DNA from 3 places in the Micromonospora sp. NPDC005291 genome. Region 1 is predicted to be linked to each of the others. Evidence: riboswitches for the same ligand, from Rfam matches in the RefSeq annotation. Region 1 holds a riboswitch; each other region holds the start of a gene.
What was found. A riboswitch is a leader RNA that binds a small molecule or an ion and turns the genes downstream of it on or off. The one in region 1 is predicted to bind cobalamin.
Positions count from the first base shown of each region.

Region 2: linked by a shared signal. The riboswitch ahead of bluB (5,6-dimethylbenzimidazole synthase) and the one ahead of ABZT18_RS21515 (ribonucleoside-diphosphate reductase subunit alpha) in region 1 are both predicted to bind cobalamin.
Region 3: linked by a shared signal. The riboswitch ahead of cobN (cobaltochelatase subunit CobN) and the one ahead of ABZT18_RS21515 (ribonucleoside-diphosphate reductase subunit alpha) in region 1 are both predicted to bind cobalamin.

Region 1 covers NZ_JBEXGR010000016.1:109,925-115,937, reverse strand. The annotation lists gene ABZT18_RS21525 (glycoside hydrolase family 19 protein) at 1-1,013, opposite strand, end outside; gene ABZT18_RS21520 (ribonucleotide-diphosphate reductase subunit beta) at 1,100-2,095, opposite strand; gene ABZT18_RS21515 (ribonucleoside-diphosphate reductase subunit alpha) at 2,134-4,446, opposite strand; cobalamin riboswitch at 4,629-4,846, opposite strand; gene ABZT18_RS21510 (MFS transporter) at 4,942-6,013, opposite strand, start outside.
Region 2 covers NZ_JBEXGR010000001.1:90,466-96,478, reverse strand. The annotation lists gene ABZT18_RS00380 (FAD-binding oxidoreductase) at 1-1,217, shown strand, start outside; gene ABZT18_RS00375 (glycosyl hydrolase family 18 protein) at 1,388-2,728, opposite strand; gene bluB (5,6-dimethylbenzimidazole synthase) at 2,859-3,488, opposite strand; cobalamin riboswitch at 3,518-3,718, opposite strand; gene ABZT18_RS00365 (PHB depolymerase family esterase) at 3,760-5,025, opposite strand; gene ABZT18_RS00360 (hypothetical protein) at 5,388-5,888, shown strand; gene ABZT18_RS00355 (hypothetical protein) at 6,011-6,013, shown strand, end outside.
Region 3 covers NZ_JBEXGR010000006.1:224,717-230,729, reverse strand. The annotation lists gene ABZT18_RS11555 (VWA domain-containing protein) at 1-17, opposite strand, end outside; gene cobN (cobaltochelatase subunit CobN) at 14-3,682, opposite strand; cobalamin riboswitch at 4,020-4,149, opposite strand; gene ABZT18_RS11545 (hypothetical protein) at 4,721-4,996, opposite strand; gene ABZT18_RS11540 (DUF5919 domain-containing protein) at 5,210-6,013, shown strand, end outside.

The DNA of each region.
Region 1 (6,013 bases):
CGGCTCTGCACCTGGCCCGAGTTGCCACCGTTGCACTCGATCGAGCCGTTGATGCTGCGGATGGTCTCACCGAACCCGGCGCCGTTGACCATCGCGTTGTGGGGGGTCATGGTGCCCGGCCCGGTCTGGGTCATCCAGTACCAGATGGCGGTCTTCCAGGCCACCGAGGCATCGGTCTGCACCAGCCACGGGTTGGTCAGCAGGGGCAGCCCGAGGGCGTTCCCGGCCGCGTTGTAGTTGAAGTTCCAGCTGAGCTGGATCGGCCCCCGACCGTAGTAGGCGGCCTGGCCGGCGGGGCAGCCGTAGGGCTGGCCCGAGTCGCAGTAGTGCGGATAGTTCGCGGTGTTCTGCTCCACGATGTGGACGAGCCCACCGGTCTCGTGGTGCGCGTTCGCCAGGAAGGCCGCAGCCTCCTGGCGCTGGACGGTGGCACTGCCGCTCCTGGTGAACGCCGAGTAGGCGCTGAGTGCGGTGACCAGCCCGGAGTACGTGTAGAAGGAGTTTCGACCCGGGAACATCTGGTTGAACTGGGCCTCGGTCACCACGAACCCGCCGGGGTTGGTGGGGGGCGGGGTGGTGGGCGGTTGACCGCCGCAGGCATAGGGCTCCCAGTACCAGGTGCTGATGATGGGGTCGTAGCCCGGGTTGTCGTGCTCGGCGATGTAGTACTGGCCGTTGGTGTAGCGCACGATGCTTCCCGTGGCGTACCAGGTGCCGGCGGTCCAGTTCGGATAGTTGCAGGCGCCCGTGGGCGGCGGCGTGGTGCCACCTCCGCAGGAGCCCAGGTCCTGCCAGACGCCGGTGGTCCCCGGCGGAGCCTCGTTCTGGGTCCACCACTGCGCCTGGTAGTTGCGGCCGTTGTGAGAGACCTGGGCCCCTCCGGTGTAGACGGCCGACGACTGCCAGGATGCCGCACAGGCCGCGGCCGACGCCGGGGTCGACGGCAGGACCGCCAACAGGCCGCCGGCGACCGTCAGTGCCACGAGCGCGGCCAGGGCGCGCAGTCTCGACATAGTCACTCCTTCCCTGGGATTTCGAGCGTCAGATCGACGGAAGTTACTGTAACATCATCTGTTCACAATCTTTACTATTAGGTGGACTAGAAGTCGTCGTCGAAGGCGACCGTGCCGGTCACGCCGACCTGGTACGCCGAAACCCGCCGCTCGAAGAAGTTGGACAGCTCCTGCACGTCCTGCAACTCCATGAAGGCGAACGGATTGCTCGACCCGTAGTGCGGCGCGATGCCGAGCTGGGCGAGACGGCGGTCGGCCACGTGCTGGAGGTACTCCCGCATGTCGGTCAACGTCAGGCCGGGCACGCCGTGGCCCACCAGGTCCTCGGCGAACTGCACCTCACACTCGACGGCCTCGGTGAGCATCTGCCGAACCTGGTCGGCGAGGTCGTCGTCGAACAGGTCCGGCTCCTCGCCACGAACCGTGTCGACGACGTCGAACGCGAACGCCATGTGCATGGACTCGTCGCGGAACACCCAGTTGGTGCCGGAGGCCAGACCGTGCAGCAGGCCACGGGAGCGCAGGAAGTAGACGTACGCGAACGCGCCGTAGAAGAACAGCCCCTCGATGCAGGCGGCGAAGCAGATCAGGTTGAGCAGGAACGTCCGCCGGTCCTCCCGGGACCGCAGCTCTCGCAGATCGCTCAGCGAGTCGATCCAGCGGAAGCAGAACTCGGCCTTGCGGCGGATGGAGGGGATGTTCTCGATGGCCGCGAAGGCGGCGAACCGCTCGGTCTCGTCGGGCACGTACGTGTCGAGCAGGTTCAGATAGAACTGGACGTGCACAGCCTCCTCGAACAGCTGCCGGGACAGGTAGAGGCGACCCTCGGGGCTGTTGACGTGCTGGTAGAGGTTGAGCACCAGGTTGTTGGCGACGATCGTGTCGCCGGTGGCGAAGAACGCCACCAGGCGGCTGACCAGGTGCCGCTCGGCCGGCGACAGTTTGTCGAGGTCGGCGAGGTCGGCGTGCAGGTCGACCTCCTCGACCGTCCAGGTGTTACGGATGGCGTCGCGGAACCGGTCGAAGAAGTGCGGGTAGCGCATCGGGCGGAGGGTGAGGTCCATCCCGGGGTCGAGCAGCATGTGCGTGGTCCTCGTGTCGGCGGTGGTGTCGGCGGTGGTCACTGGCAGGCCTCGCACGACTCGGGGTTCTCCAGCGAGCAGGCCAGCGTCTCGGCGTCCGACGGCGCGACAACCGCGACGGTGGCCTGCTGGATCCGCGTGGCGGGGCGCGAGCGCAGGTAGTAGGTGGTTTTCAGCCCGGCCTTCCAGGCGTACAGGTACATCGAGGAGAGCTTGCCGATGGTGGGTGAGGCCAGGAACAGATTCAGCGACTGAGACTGGTCGATGAACGGGGCTCGGGCGGCGGCCAGGTCGATCAGCGCACGCTGCGGCAGCTCCCACGCGGTGCGGAACAACTCCCGGACGCCGGACGGCAGCTCCGCGATGTCCTGCACCGACCCCTCCGCCCGCTTGATCGCCGAACGGACCCGGTCGGTCCACAGGCCACGCGCCTTCAGCTCGCGTACCAGGGCGGTGTTGACCTGGAGGAACTCCCCCGACAGGGTCTCGCGCTTGAACAGGTTGGACACCTGCGGCTCGATGCACTCGTAGCACCCCGCGATCGAGGCGATGGTCGCCGTCGGCGCGACCGCCACCAGCAGCGAGTTGCGCAGCCCGTACTCCTCGATCTGCTGCCGCAGCGCGGCCCAGCGCGCGGTCTGCGTGCCCTCGCCACCCCACAGGTCGGGCTGAAGCTGGCCTCGCGCGACCCGGGTCTGCCCAAACGCCGGGTGCGCGCCGAAGCGGCGCGCCAGGTCGGCGGAGGTCTCCAACGCGGTCAGGTACAGCTCCTCGCTGATCCGGGTGGACAGCTCCCGCGCGGCCGGAGAGTCGAACGGCAGTCGCAGCGCGAAGAACACGTCCTGCAAACCCATCAGCCCGAGCCCGACCGGCCGCCAGCGGGGATTGCTCGCCTCCGCCTGCGGGGTCGGGTAGTAGTTGATGTCGATGACCCGGTCGAGGAACGTCACCGCGGTACGGATCGTGGCGCGCAGGCGCTCCCAGTCGATGCCGGCGTCGGTGAGGTGGGCGGCGACGTTCACCGAGCCCAGGTTGCACACCGCGGTCTCGGCGTCGCTGGACACCTCGATGATCTCGGTGCACAGGTTGGACAGGTGCACCACGTTGCCCGGCTCGGCCGTCTGGTTGCACAGCCGGTTGGCGGCGTCCTTGAAGGTCATCCACCCGTTGCCGGTCTGGGCGAGGGTGCGCATCATCTTCCCGTACAGCTCCCGCGCCGGGACCTGCCGCGCGTAGCGACCCTGCGCCTCGGCCTCCCGGTACGCGGCGTCGAACCGCTCCCCCCACAGGTCGGGCAGCTCCGGCACCTCGTGCGGGTCGAACAGCGACCACATCTCGTCGGCCTCGACCCGGCGCATGAACTCGTCCGGGATCCAGTTGGCCAGGTTCAGGTTGTGGGTGCGCCGGGCGTCCTCCCCGGTGTTGTCCCGCAGTTGCAGGAACTCCTCGATGTCCGGATGCCACGGCTCCAGGTAGACGCAGGCCGCGCCCTTGCGCCGACCGCCCTGGTTGACCGCGGCGACGCTCGCGTCCAGCGTGCGCAGCCACGGCACGATCCCGTTGGACTGCCCGTTGGTGCCGCGGATCAGCGCGCCCCGGGATCGGACCCGGGAGTACGCGATGCCGATGCCACCGGCGAACTTGGACAGGTTCGCGACCTGCGCGTACCGCTGGTAGATCGAGTCCAGCTCGTCGCGCGGCGAGTCGACCAGGTAGCAGGAGGACATCTGGGTGTGCCGGGTCCCGGAGTTGAACAGCGTCGGTGAGCTGGGCAGGTACGCCAGGCTGGACATCAGCCGGTAGAAGTCGACCGCCTCGTCGGGCGTACGGGACAGCCCGCAGGCCACCCGCAGCAGCCAGTACTGCGGGGTCTCCAGCACCAGCCGGCTGGTGGGGTGGCGCAGCAGGTACCGGTCGTACACCGTGCGCAGGCCGAAGTACTCGAACCTCCGGTCACCGTCCGGATCGATGGCGTCGTCGAGCATCGTGGCGTGCGCGGCGACGAACACGGCGGTGTCGTCACCGATCAGTCCCTCGGCGTGGCCGATCCGGATCGCCGCGCTGAACGAGGTGACGCCCTGCCGACGCACCTCCTTCTCGACGTAACCGGCCAGCAGCCGGGCGGCGAGGCGCGAGTACTGCGGTTCCTCGCCGATCATCTCGGCCGCGGTCTGGATGGACAGCCGGTCCAGCTCGGCCGTCGTCGCGCCGTCGTACAGGCCGCTGATCGTGCGGGTGGCCACGCGCATCGGGTCGACGTCGGCGAGGTCGTCGGCCCACCGCTCGACGGCCCGGACGATCTTGTTCACGTCCACGGACTCGGTGGCGCCGTTGCGCTTGCGGACCTGCATCGGCGTCCGCCGCAGGGCCGGGACTACCTCGGTGACTGTCACCACTCACTCCTCGCGAGTTCGAGACCTGATGGCCCTCGGACGCGAGGAGAAGACGGACACCGGCGGACGCCACGCCGGTCGGGCGTGGGTCAGGTGGCGTCAGCCGTCCCACGCGGCCTCAGACCGCCGCCCACCCGGGTACGGGTGCGCGGCGCGCTGGCAGGTCTTCGGACTCGCGGGCACGACCGGGCTCGCCGATCTCCTACTGGCCGTCGCTTCCCAGGCCGATTGGTGGCCCAGTGCTGATGACGGCGGTCGTTCCCACTCACCGCTGCGGGACAGTCCCGGATTTTCACCGGGTTCCCTCTTGCCTCGACCACTCGGGATGAGCGGCCGAACCAGCTGCGCTCGACACCATATATAGGGACGCTGCGGTTGTCACACCCCACATGTCGGTCCCGGGCGTGTCGGTGGCGGGCTGGTGACGACCGTCACCGGTCCCCCGCCGGCGGGTCAGTTCGCGACGGCGACCGGCTCCGGGGCACGCGAGCGTCGCTCGGCCGCGAAGCTGACACCCGCGAGGCCCAGCCCGAGAATCGCAAGGGCCACGCCCACCCAGGCCGGCGCGAGGTAGCCGAAGCCCGCGGCGATGGCAACGCTGCCCAGAGCGGCGCCGAGGCTGTTCGCGATGTTCATGGCGGACTGGTTCATCGCCGCACCCATCAACTGCGCACCCGGCGCCACCGTGATCAGGCGCGCCTGTAGGACCGGCCCCAGGTAGAGGCTGGTCGCGCCCACCAGGAACGCGCCCACGAACAGGCCGACGCGGTTCGACGCGACGAGGCTGAAGACGGCGATGCTCACGATCATGGCGACAAAACCGACGATCATGCTCCGGCGCAGGTCCCGGTCCGCGAGCCAACCACCCAGGGCATTGCCGACGGTCATGCCCAGGCCCACCGCGACCAGCACCCACGGGACCGTCGCGGCCGAGAGGCCGGCGACGTCGGTGGTGACCGGTGCGATGTAGGTGTTGACCGCGAAGAACCCGGCGAAGCCCACCGCCCCGACGGCCGCGACGAGCCACACCTGCGAGGTCCGCAGCGCCCTCAACTCGGCGGCCGGGGATGCGTCGACCGCCGCGACGACCTCCGGGACGACCGCCAGCACCGCCAACAGGGTGAGCACGAACACCCCGGCGATGACCAGGTACGCCGTACGCCAACCGGCCGCCTGCCCGAGCCGCGTGATCAGGGGTACGCCCACCACGTTGCTCACGGTCAGGCCACTGAGCACGGCGGCGAACCCCCGGGCCTCGTTACCGGGGCCCATCAGGGTGGCCGCGAGCAGACCGGCCGCTCCGAAGTACGCGCCGTGCGGCAGCGCCGCGACGAACCGGGCCACCAGCACCAGGTCGAACGTCGGCGCGGTCGCCGACGCGATGGTGCCGACGACGAAGAGGACGAGCAGCCCGAGCACCAACTTCTTGCGTGGCAGTCGGGCGGTCAGGGCGGCGAGCAGGGGCGCGCCCACGACCACGCCGAGCGCGTACGCGGTGATCATCCAGCCCGCGCGAGCCACCGCG
Region 2 (6,013 bases), on a different contig from region 1:
AGGTCCGGCAACCAGCCGCCGGCGCGGTTCTCATCACCCTGCGACGGATGACCGGCGCCACCGTGGATGTGGTCCGGCGCATGGCACGGATCGAAGGTGGAACCCGATGGCAGGACGTCGTGGACACGGCCGCGGCGCATGGCCTCGCCCCGGTGAACGGCTCCTCTATGACCGTCGGGGCAGTCGGCTACCTGCTGGGCGGCGGACTGAGCCCCACCCTCGGGCGCACCCGAGGGTACGGCGCCGATACCGTACGTGCCGTCGAGATCGTCACCGCCGACGGACAGGTTCGTCGCGTCACCGCTCACTGCGAACCGGACCTGTTCTTCGCCGTGCGGGGCGGCAAGGGCAACTTCGGTGTAGTCACCGCTGTGGAGGCCGATCTCTTCGAGGTACGTAGGCTCTACGGCGGTGCGATCTACTTCGCCGGCGAACACGCGGCCGACGTGCTGCACACCTGGCGGGATTGGGCCGTCGGCCTCCCCATTGAGATGACGACATCGGTCGCGGTTCAGCGTCTGCCACCGGTGCCCGACCTGCCGGAGCCGATTCGCGGAGCGTTCGTCGTGGCAGTGCGGGTGGCTTACCTTGGGCAAAGCACGGAGGGGGAATCCTTGGTGGCGAAGATGCGCGCCGCCGCCCCGGTGCTGCTCGACGAGGTAACCGACATGCCGTACGCACAGGTCGGCAGGATCCACTCGGACCCGGTGGACCCGCTGCCGTACGTCGACCGGACGACCGGGCTGCGCGCCTTGCCGCCGGAGGCGGTTGACGCCCTGCTCGATGTGGTCGGCCCCAACGCGGACTGCCCCCTGGCCAGCGTGGAACTCCGCGCCCTCGGAGGCGCGCTCGACCACCAGGCCGAGGTGCCCAACGCCGTGTCATCCCGTGGCCTTCCGTTCGTGCTGTTCGGCTTCGGTGTAGGACCTGCGGAGCAGGCCGCGTCGCTGGGCGCCCACCTGGCGAAGGTCATCGAGGCGATGCAGCCGTGGGCCGACGAGCGAACCGTGCCCAATTTCCTGTCCGCCGATGAGGCCACCACCCCGGCAGCGGTCCGCACCGTGTACGGCGCTGACCTCTACGACCGGCTGACACGGATCAAGGCCCGCTGGGACCCTGCCAACATGTTCCGGATGAACCACAACATCCCGCCCTGCCCCGGGGCGGAAACCCTGACCCCGCGCCGTTGTTCGCCGCAGCGGGCGGAAGCGGAGTGACCTCGTTGGTCTTACCGGTCTGATTGCGGCGCTGACTGTGGATCAGATGCAGCCGAGTTGAGAGCGACAGCCCGGGCGCCTCGACCGAAGCTGGCCGGGCCACGGTCGCAGGTCAATGAAACAAGTAGCCGCGATGAGTGCGACGCGCGGTGCCGGTTGGCGTGGGCCCGTCAGCGGCCCTGCAGGCGCTTCGCGTTGTCGCCGAAGGTCCACGCCTTCGACCCGTCCCAGTTCGCCGACCAGGTCATCAGGCCCTTGAGACCGGGCACGGAGTTCCAGGCCTGCGTGACCAACGACGTCGACATGTAGCCACCGCCCGCCCCGTTCTGCGCGGGCAGGCCCGGGACCTGCTTGTCGTACGGCACGCGGATGGTGGTGCCCTGGATGGTGAGGCCGTTGTTCAGGCACTGTGTCTGAACGGTGAAGCCCTGCACGGTGCCCGCCGGGTACGAGTCGCCGGCGCAGCCGTACATGCTGCCGTTGTAGTACTGCATGTTCAGCCACCAGAGCCGGCCGTTGTCGACGTACTTCTTGATGATTGGCAGGTAGGAGCCCCAGATCGAGCCGTAGACCACGCTGCCGCCGGTGACGTAGGCCGTTTCCGGTGCCATGGTCAGGCCGAAGTTCGACGGCATCCGGGCCAGCACTCCGTCGATGATCCGGATCAGGTTGGCCTGCGACGTGGACAGAGTGTTGATGTTGCCGCTGCCGGTCAGGCCGGTCTCGATGTCGATGTCGATGCCGTCGAAGTGGTAGGTCGTGAGGATCGGCACGATCGTCGCGATGAACCGGTCGGCGACCGCGCTGGAGCTCAGGTCGATGCCTGCCGCGGCCCCGCCGATCGACATCAGGATGGTGGCGCCGGCCGCTTTGGCCTGGCACATCTCGGCCGGGGTGGCCACCTTGACGCCGGCGTCCATGCCGTTCTCCCAGAGGACCGTGCCGTCCGAGCGGATCACCGGGAACGCCGCGTTGATCACGTTGTAGCCGTGCTGGTTGAGCCGGCTGTCGGTGATCGGGATCCAGCCGAGTCCGGGGTGTACGCCGTTGGAGGCCCCGTCCCAGTTCTCCCAGTAGCCCTGCAACACCTTGCCGGCGGGCCGCGACTTCACCGCGCAGGTCCCACCGGTTGGTGGCGGCGTGGTGGGGGGAGGTGTGGTCGGTGGCGGCGTGGTGGGCGGCGGGGTCGTCGGTGGTGGCGTGGTGGGCGGCGGAGTGCTTCCCGAGCACGCGCCGAGGTCACGCCAGAGCGACGGGGTCGCGGCGGGGTTCCAGCCGGCGCCGGGGTGCGCGGTGTGGGTGACCAGAGCCTGGTAGAGCCGGCCGCCATAGGTGACCTGGGCGCCCGCCTGGTAGGTGGGGCCCTCGGCCCAGGCCGGGGCGGTGCAGGCGACCATCGGGACGACGTTGGCCGAGGACACGGCCGCCATGCTGCTGGGGACGAAGGCGACGGCGGCCGTGACGGTCATCGCCGCCCCGGCCACCACTGCGAAAATCCGACGGCTTCTCATGGCTCACTCCCCAGGCTTCGGCGACCCGCGACCTCCACACATATTGACGTCCGTGAAGTTTAATATCAAGGGTTGTTTACAGATCCCGCGAAGTTGGGGGAGTGCGGAGGTCGGTAGCCCAACCACCCGGTCACCCGGTCGTCCAGCGATCGTGGTGGATCACCGACGACACCGGGCGTCGCTGGCGCCAGCCGTGCTGCTCCAGGTCCGGCGTCTGCTCCAGATGGGTGACCGGGCCGAGGCAGAGCCACGCCACTGGGCGGACGGTGGCCGGAATGCCGAGCAGGTCGCGCAGGAACGGCTCCCGGTAGAACGAGACCCAACCGACTCCGAGCTGCTCCGCGGTCGCGGCCAGCCACAGGTTCTGGATCGCCAGACAGACCGAGTAGAGGCCGGCGTCGGCGATCGCGTGTCGACCGAGCACGGCCGGACCACCCCGCTCCGGGTCGTACGTAACCACGACCGACAACGTCGACTCGCGTACGCCATCGATCTTGATCCGGGCGAAGCGTTCCGCCGCCGCGCAGTCGAGTGCGGCCGCGAAGGTGTCCCGTTCCCGCTCCACGTGCCGGTGGAACTCCTGCCGCAGCTCAGGATCGCGGACCAGGATGAAGTCCCAGGGCTGGGAGAGACCGACGCTCGGCGCGGCGTGCGCCGCCGTGAGGATCCGGTGCAACGTCTCGTCAGGGATCGGCGCCCCGGTGAACTGGGCACGTACGTCCCGGCGGCGGTGGATGGTCTCGTAGAGTCCGGTGTTCAAGGCAGGCTCCCGCTGCGCTCGTGCCCCTGACGGGGCCGATGACGCGAGGCCGGTCTTCGGACTCCCGGATCTACGCTGGTCACCCGCCTTCCCAGCCCCTCAGGGCCAGTGGCTGCGTCTGGTACGCGTAGGTGGCAGCTCCCCGGTCACCGCGGCGGGCCCGTGCCGGACTCACACCGGCTTCCCGATTCTCCCCACTCGCGCGGGGCACCTCGCAACGTTTGTGCCACCGAGCACCATAGTGGCCCGGACGATGACCCTGAGCGGTGGATCACCGACGACGGCGGGCCATCCACTGCCAGATGTGGGTGCCGTTGCGGCTCGGGTCGTTGCGGGCCACGTAGATCCAGGACCAGTGACCGGGGAACTGGTGGCCGTTCCAGACAACGTGGTCGTACAGGGTGATCAGTGATCCCGGGATGAGGTCATGGGCGTGGATCGTGTTGGTCTCGGGTGGCACGGTGTCGTCGTCGCGCGAGGTGACCAGCCAGGTCGGGGTGTCGATCCGCGCCAGCTCCGCGTCGGTGATCAGCGGCGGGCCCTCTCCGCCGAGCGGCTCGACGACGCCGCAGATCGGCACCGACGCGGCGAACAGGTTGGGATAGGCGACGGTCATCTCCAGGGACATGTAGCCGCCGTTGCTGCAACCGGCCACGTAGATCCGGTCGGGGTCGACACGCTTGCGGCGTACGAGGTCCTCGACGATCTCGCGGATCAGCGGGGCGAACCGGGGGCCGTCCTCCATCCAGTAGGAGGTGCTCTGCGGAGCGACGACGTACGCGCCGGAGAAGATCCGTTGAGCCTCCGGGGTGGCGAAGCCCAGCGCGCCGCGGTTGGCGCGCAGCGTGGTCTCGTTGTCGTAGTAATCGTCGGGCAGCGAGGCACCCTCGCCGCCGCCGTGCAGCCAGAGGACCAGCGGCAGGCGACCGCGGCGGGGCGAACGCTCCGGGGAGTACAACCGGTACTTCAGGCCCGAGCCCGAGACGTGGTGGCTGAAGGCGTCCACCTCGGGGTTCGACAGCCGCCCCTGAACGAAGCGAGTGATGGTGACCGGCGAGCCGTGGCGCCGGACGAGCGGGGTGTTCTGCCTGATGGTGTAGACGAGGTCCAGCCGGACGTTGCGGCCCCTGCTCGCGATGTAGCCGAGGGTGCCACCGCCGAGTTGACCTTCGGCGTAGCTCAGCTCCAGCACGATGTTTCCGTGCCGGTCGAGCCGGGCCGCGGTCACCGTGCGGTCCAGGTCGTACTCGCTGAAGATCAGATCGCCGGGAGCGATCGGGATCGGGCTGGTGGCCTTGGCATGCACGGTGAACGTGCCGGGGGTGAGCCCGGCGGGGTCGATCGGCCCGAGCCGGCCGGTGTCGAGAGTGACCGAGGTGACCTGCTCACCGCCGTCGAGCGTTCTCGCGTCGAGGGTGAAGCTCACGCTGGTGGGGTGGTGGCCACCGGCGTGAGCGACGGGGCCGGGCAGCGCTAGGCCGATGGCGGCACCGGCGCCACCGGCCAGGACGGTGCGGCGATTGACAGACGTGGACATGCGGACCCCCGGTACCTTGCGAGGTAGACGTTGATCGATGAAATGTCAACCTAGCGCCGTAGAGATCCGCTGGCAACCGATGCCGCCACGGGTGATCAGGGCGCCCGAGGTCGTTGGAGCTATCGGGAGGATGCCCTGCCTGATCGCAGTCGCCGCGTTCATTCCGTCCTACTGGCTACCCATCAACGGTGACGTCGCCAGCATCAGGCGTACCCGCGCGGGCGGGTCCTTCGCGACGCCCACCACACCTTGTCGTCGACGCTCCGGCAGTCCCGGGCTCCACCAGTGCCTCACTCCGCTGGGGGAGTGAAACCCAACCAGGGAGGGAGGCATCATGGTGCTGACTTGGCGATGGTGCTTGTATGCCCGTTTTCAGAGGTCGTCGCTGGGCGTACGGCGCCTTCGCATGGTTGATCTTCTTTGTGGTGTCGCATGTGATCCTGGTTTTCTTCCCCGGTGACGATCCGACCGGTGATGGACCCTGGGATATGAGGGCTTACGTGATCTTCAACGTTGTGCTCATCTCGATGTCGGCCGTCGGGGCAGCCGTCGTTCTAGCCACAGTCCGTCCGCTGGCTCTACATTTCCCCCGGTGGTTACTGCTGGCGCCACTGTTGTCCGGCAGCATGCTGCTCGTCATCCGGGGTGTTCCAGGGATGGCCGAGAATTTGCTGATGGTCACCGGTATCCGTCGCGGCGGCTTCATGGGGGACGCAGACATCTCCACGGGCGAGTTCTGGACCGGCATCGGAATTAACACCTACTTCTTCACCGGAGCTGTGTTGCTGGTTGGGACAACCGTTTGCTACGGCCGCCGATCAGCGAGAAGCGTTTCGAGGGGATCAGCCGACCCGTCTCGGTGAGGCATCCGGATCTGCCGCTGACCAGCCGCGGTGGCTGTAAGAGCTCTAGTAGGACCGACGGGCTGAGAGTTGGTTCAGGGAGTCCGGTACCTGCTGTCGCTGGGCTCGCTCAGCTGGACACGATG
Region 3 (6,013 bases), on a different contig from region 1:
GGGTAGGTACTGGTCATGCCCGGTCCTCCAGGTCACCCTCGCTGGCCAGGTACGTATCGCGGAGCCGGTCGAGGGTGGTCGGCTCGGGTGTGGCCCACAACCCCCGGTCGGCGGCCTCCAACAGCCGCTCGGTGATGCCGCGCAGCGCCCACGGGTTGGATTGCTCCAGGAACTCCCGGGTGGTCTCGTCGAAGAGGTACGCGGCGGCCAGGTGCTCGTACATCCAGTCGTCGACCACGCCGGCGGTGGCGTCGTACCCGAACAGGTAGTCCACGGTGGCGGCCAACTCGAATGCGCCCTTGTAGCCGTGCCGGCGCATCGCGGCGATCCACTTCGGGTTGACCACCCGGGCCCGGAACACCCGCCGGGTCTCCTCGCCCAGCGTGCGGGTACGCACGTCGTGTGGCATCGCCGAGTCACCCACGTACGCCTGCGGCGACGTGCCGGTGAGGTGACGGACCATCGCCACCATCCCACCGTGGTACTGGAAGTAGTCGTCGGAGTCGACGATGTCGTGCTCGCGGGTGTCCTGGTTCTTCACCGCCACCGCGATCCGGGCGAAGGAGCGTTCCATGTCGGCGCGCGCCTCCCGCCCGTCCAGGCCCCGGCCGTAGGCGTAGCCGCCCCACACCGCGTACACCTCGGCCAGATCGGCGTCGCTGCGCCAGGTCCGGGCGTCGATGAGGGGCAGCAGGCCCGCGCCGTACGCCCCGGGCTTGGAGCCGAAGATCCGGGCGGTGGCCCGCCGCTCGTCGCCGTGCTCGGCGAGGTCGACGGCGACGTGCGCTCGCAGGTAGTTCTCCTCATCCGGCTCGTCCAGGGCGGCGATCCGCCGGACGGCGTCGTCGAGCAGCGCCACGACGTGCGGGAACGCGTCGCGGAAGAAGCCGGAGATGCGCACGGTGACGTCGACGCGGGGCCGGCCCAGCTCGGCGGTCGACACCACCTCGATGCCGGTGACGCGCCGCGACCGGTCGTCCCAGACCGGGCGGCAGCCCAGCAGCGCGAGCACCTCGGCGATGTCGTCGCCCTGGGTCCGCATGGCGCTGGTGCCCCACACGGTCAAACCCACCGAGCGGGGGTACGCCCCGGTGTCGGCGAGGTGCCGGGCCAGCAGCGAGTCGGCGAGGGCGACCCCGACGTCCCAGGCGTTGCGGCTGGGAATGGCCTTGGGGTCGACGGAGTAGAAGTTGCGGCCGGTGGGCAGCACGTTGACCAGGCCCCGGGTGGGTGAGCCGGACGGACCGGGCGGCACGAACCGCCCGTCGAGCGCGCCGAGGGTGTTCCTCAGCTCGTCGGTGGTCCGGTCCAGCCGGGGCACCAGCTCGGTGGCGGCGAAACGCAGCACCGCGGCGACGTCCCGGATCGGCTGGCCGGTGACCTCCTCGACCACGGCGTCGACGGTCTCGGCGTCCCAGTCGAGCGTCTCCATGCCGATGACCAACCGCCGGGCGAGGGCCTCGATCAGGTCGACGGCGTCGGCGGCGGTGCCGGCCGGCCCGTCCACCACCTCGGTCAGCGCCGTGGGCAGTGCCAGTCGCTGGCCCGGTGACGCGAGCAGCGCCTGCTCGTCAAGCCCGTACGCGACGGCGAGGGCCTGCCGCAGGCCGGGCAGGGCGCGGGCACCACCCCAGATCTGTGGGGCGCGCAGCACCGCGAGGACCAGGTTGACCCGGGGCTCCCCGGTGGGCGCGTCGGCGAGGATGTGCAGCCCGTCGCGAATCTGCACGTCCTTGACCTCGCAGAGGTACCCGTCGAGGTGCAGCACGAAGTCGTCGAAGTCGTCCGCGTCGGGCATCGCCTCGGCGTTCAGGTCGTGGTGCAGCTCGGCGGCGCGTACCAGATCCCAGATCTGTGCCCGCACGGTCGGCACCTTGGCCGGGTCGAGGGCCTGCACGGTGGCGTACTCGTCGAGCAGTTGTTCCAGTTTGGCCAGGTCGCCGTAGGTTTCGGCGCGGGCCATCGGCGGCACGAGGTGGTCGATCACCACGGCGTGCGCCCGCCGCTTGGCCTGGGTGCCCTCGCCGGGGTCGTTGACGATGAACGGGTAGACCAGCGGCAGGTCGCCGAGGACCGCGTCGGGTGCGCAGTCGGCGGCGAGGCCGAGGCCCTTGCCGGGCAGCCACTCCAGGGTGCCGTGCTTGCCCAGGTGCACCACGGCGTCCGCGCCGAAGCCGCCGTCGGCGACCGGTGCTGCCAACCAGCGGTACGCGGCCAGGTAGTGGTGGCTGGGCGGCAGGTCCGGGTCGTGGTAGATGGCGATCGGGTTCTCCCCGAAGCCGCGCGGCGGCTGGATCAGCAGCACCACGTTGCCGAAGCGCAGCCCGGCGAGCGCGATGTCCCCGCCCTCGGTGTAGAGCTCGCCCGGCGGCTCACCCCAGTGCTCCCGCATCCGCTCACGCAGCTCTGCCGGGACCTGATCGAACCAGCGTCGGTACGTCTGCCCGGGCACCCGGGCCTCGGCGGCGGCGAGCTGCTCCGGGGTGAGCCACTCCACGTCGTGACCGCCGGCGGCGATCAGCGCGTGGATCAGGGCGTCACCGTCGTCGGGCAGCGGCGCGTCGCCCAGGTGGTAGCCGGCGTCGGCGAGCGCGGCGAACAGCCGGACCGCCGAGACCGGGGTGTCCAGCCCGACGGCATTGCCGACCCGGGAGTGCTTGGTGGGGTACGAGCTGAGCAGCACGGCGATCCGCTTGTCGGCGTTGGGAACGTACCGCAGCCGGGCGTGGCGAACCGCGATCCCGGCGACCCGGGCGGCCCGCTCCTCGTCGGCGGCGTAGACCGAGAGCCCGTCCGCGTCGATCTGCTTGAACGAGAACGGCACGGTGACGATCCGGCCGTCGAATTCGGGGATGGCCACCTGCATCGCCGCGTCCAACGGGGACAGTCCGGCGTCGCTGCGGGCCCACTGCGCACGGGTGCTGGTCAGGCAGAGCGCCTGGATGATCGGCACGTCCAGGGCGGCCAGCGCGCCGACGTCCCAGGCATCGGAGTCACCGCCTCCGGAGGCGTCCGCGGCGACCGCGCCGCCGGCCGCGAGCACGGTGACCAGCAGCGCGTCGCAGCGGGCGAAGAGCCCGAACGGTCCGCTGTCGGCGGTGAGCCCGCGCAGGGAGCCGCAGAAGATCGGCAGCGGGTTGCCGCCGGCAGCCCGCACCGCCTCGACCAGCACGTCGACGAACCCGGTGTTGCCGGCCAGCGCGTGTGCCCGGTAGAAGACGATCCCCACGGTGGGCCGGTACGGGTCGGCCAGGTGCGCGCCGTGCACGCCGTACGCCGGGGTGGGTGCGGGCGGGGCGAACCCCTCGCCGGTGAGCAGCACCGTGTCGGAGAGGAACCGGGCCATCTGCCCGAGGTTGTCGGGCCCGCCCTCGACCAGGTACGCCAGCGCCTGGGTGACGACCCCGGACGGCACGGTGGAGATGGCCATCAGCTCGGCGTCGGGTAGTGCCTCGCCGCCGAGCACGACCGTCGGCACGCCGGTGGCGAGCACCGCCGCGAGGCCGTCCGGCCACGCCTGCCGACCCCCGAGCAGGCGTACGACGACGAGGTCGACCCCGTCGAGCAGGGCGGGTACCTCGTCGGCGGGGACCCGCGCGGGGTTGGCCAGCCGGTAGTCGGCGCCGCTGGCGCGGGCGGCCAGCAGGTCGGTGTCGGCGGTGGAGAGCAGCAGGATGCGCACGGCAGGCTCCGAGAGATGACGCCCTGGTCACCACGGGGGTGACGGGGCGATACGAGTGGGTGCGGCGTCAGCCGGTACGACGGCCGGGCGGACGACTCACCGACGCGGGCGTCGGGGACGGTCAGCGCCGGGCGGTCAGTTCAGCGGTACCGGTGGCCGACGCGGCCGGCTCGGAGCACACCGACGCGGCCGGCTCGGCGCATGCGGGTGCCGCCGGTCACGGGCGCGGCGAAGCGCCCACCGTGCGGTTCATGACGATGCTCGCCAATGAATGAGACGCCGTGCGTCATCGGGTCCTCCTCGGGTGTCCACGCCCTGGGGTACGTCCCGACGGCCGAAGTATCCTGGCTTCCGGATCGACGCTCTCCCCCGGCCTTCCAACCGCAGACACACGGCCGTGACTCACGAGGGGGGATCGCTCCCCGGTGACAGTGGCGGGACCGCGTCGGATTCACACCGACTTCCTTCACTGCCGTCAGGCCGCGAATGCTGCCACACCCCTCCGTCGCCGGTCAACGCCGACCCCGACACCGCCGGGCGAGCGCCATGCATCGAGATTTGACGATTGGCTTGTGTGCGAAAACCAGGATCGCAATGCCCTGGGTCAATGCCGCGGTTCCTTTGCTCTGCTTCACCCGACGCAACAGTGCCGACGTCTTTTCGGTGCGTATGCGTAAGCAGAGCAAAGGTCCGCGCGCATGCCCTGGCCTGCCCCGATCACCCGGCGGGGCAGCGACTCCCGGCCCCGGCACCTAGGATCGGTGATCGCCGGACCAGCGTCGGCCATCAATCTCGGGGGTCGATCACCATCGTCGCCGTGCAGTTCCGTCACCTCTCCGGCCGAGTCTGGCTCTGCCCAGGCGATCCGGACCCGGACGCGGTCCAGGCCGGCGTCGCGGTGGTCGCCGACGAGCGCGGCAGTGTGATGATCGACGCCGGGCGGAGCCCCGCGCACGCCGCCGAGACCTGGGCCGCGCTGGAGCAGCCCGCTCAGCCGTCGACGACGCCTGAGCCGGGCGGCAACGTCCGCGAGGCCCATCAGTCTGGCTCACGGCGGCGGGGGCGACGAGCCAGCGACAGCCAGCCGAGGAAACGCACGTGCATCTTGGCAAGGTCGGGGCGACCCCCGAGGCTGAGCAGGTCGTGAATCGCCTCGTTCATGCAGGACGCCAGGTAGAACGCCAGCGCCAGCGAGTGGCCGTAGAACTCGGCGACGAGATCGAGCTGCGCGCGCGAGCACGGCCACGGGGCGGCGCAGTCACGGCACAGCCAGGCTGGGCGCATCGGCAGGTGTGGGCGGCACGAGAGTCTCACGCAGCGAGCCTGCTTGCCGCAACCGATGCCATCCATCACGGCGGATGGTTCTTCGGCGGATAGTTTCCACCCGCCTTCCGGATGTCGTCCGGGTCGGGCCATTCGACCACTGGATAAGCTCACCTCACCCCACAGGTGGGAAGGGAGCCTCGCGTGAGCGTTCGAACGGCCGCAGCGGTCACCATCCCCCACCTGCTGTGGGAGACCGCCGACATGCTCGACGCTCTGACCGCTCGCGACATCGCTCAGGTGTTCCGGCTTGTGCAGCGGGCCACCCGCGCCAGCCAAACCAATCTCGGTATCGCCACCGGTCTCAGCCAGGCTCAGGTCAGCGAGATCACCAGCGGCACCCGGCGGGTCAGCAGCATCGACGTCCTCACCCGTATCTGCGCCGGCCTGTCCGTGCCGAGCCACGCACGCATGACGCTCCTCCTCGGCGAACGCCACTCGGCCTCGGCAGAGCAGGACATCAGTGGCCCGCAGCTCGACAGGACTGATCGCGACCGACTGGGCGATGTCACGGCGATATATTCCAACCGGTCAGACTTCACCGCAGAGTTGCCTCCGCACGTCCTTTTCGACCAGGCCAAGGACATCCGGGCGGCCGGCTTGTCGCTCAACCTCATCTGTCAGCAGTACGCCGACAACCATCTCCTGAAGCTCCTCGCCGCCGGCGGTCGCCTCCGCTGCCTGTTCCTTGATCCGGCCGGCGAGACGATCCGGCGGCAGGAGCGCGAGGACGACTATCCGGACGGACATCTCAGCGCACTCACCGAACTCAACATCCAAAACCTGGCTCGCCGTATCCGCAACCGGCTCCCGGCGGATGACCGTGACCGCCTGGCCATTCGCGTGTACGACGAATCCGTCCGGGCCAACGTCCTTCTGATCGACGACCGGCTCTGCGTCGTCCAGCACTACCTACCGCAGAGGCGCGGCGTCGACTGCCCCACGATGGTTATCGAACGCACCGCCGGCCCCGCCGTCCTCTACCCGGTATTCGACGAGATGTTCACC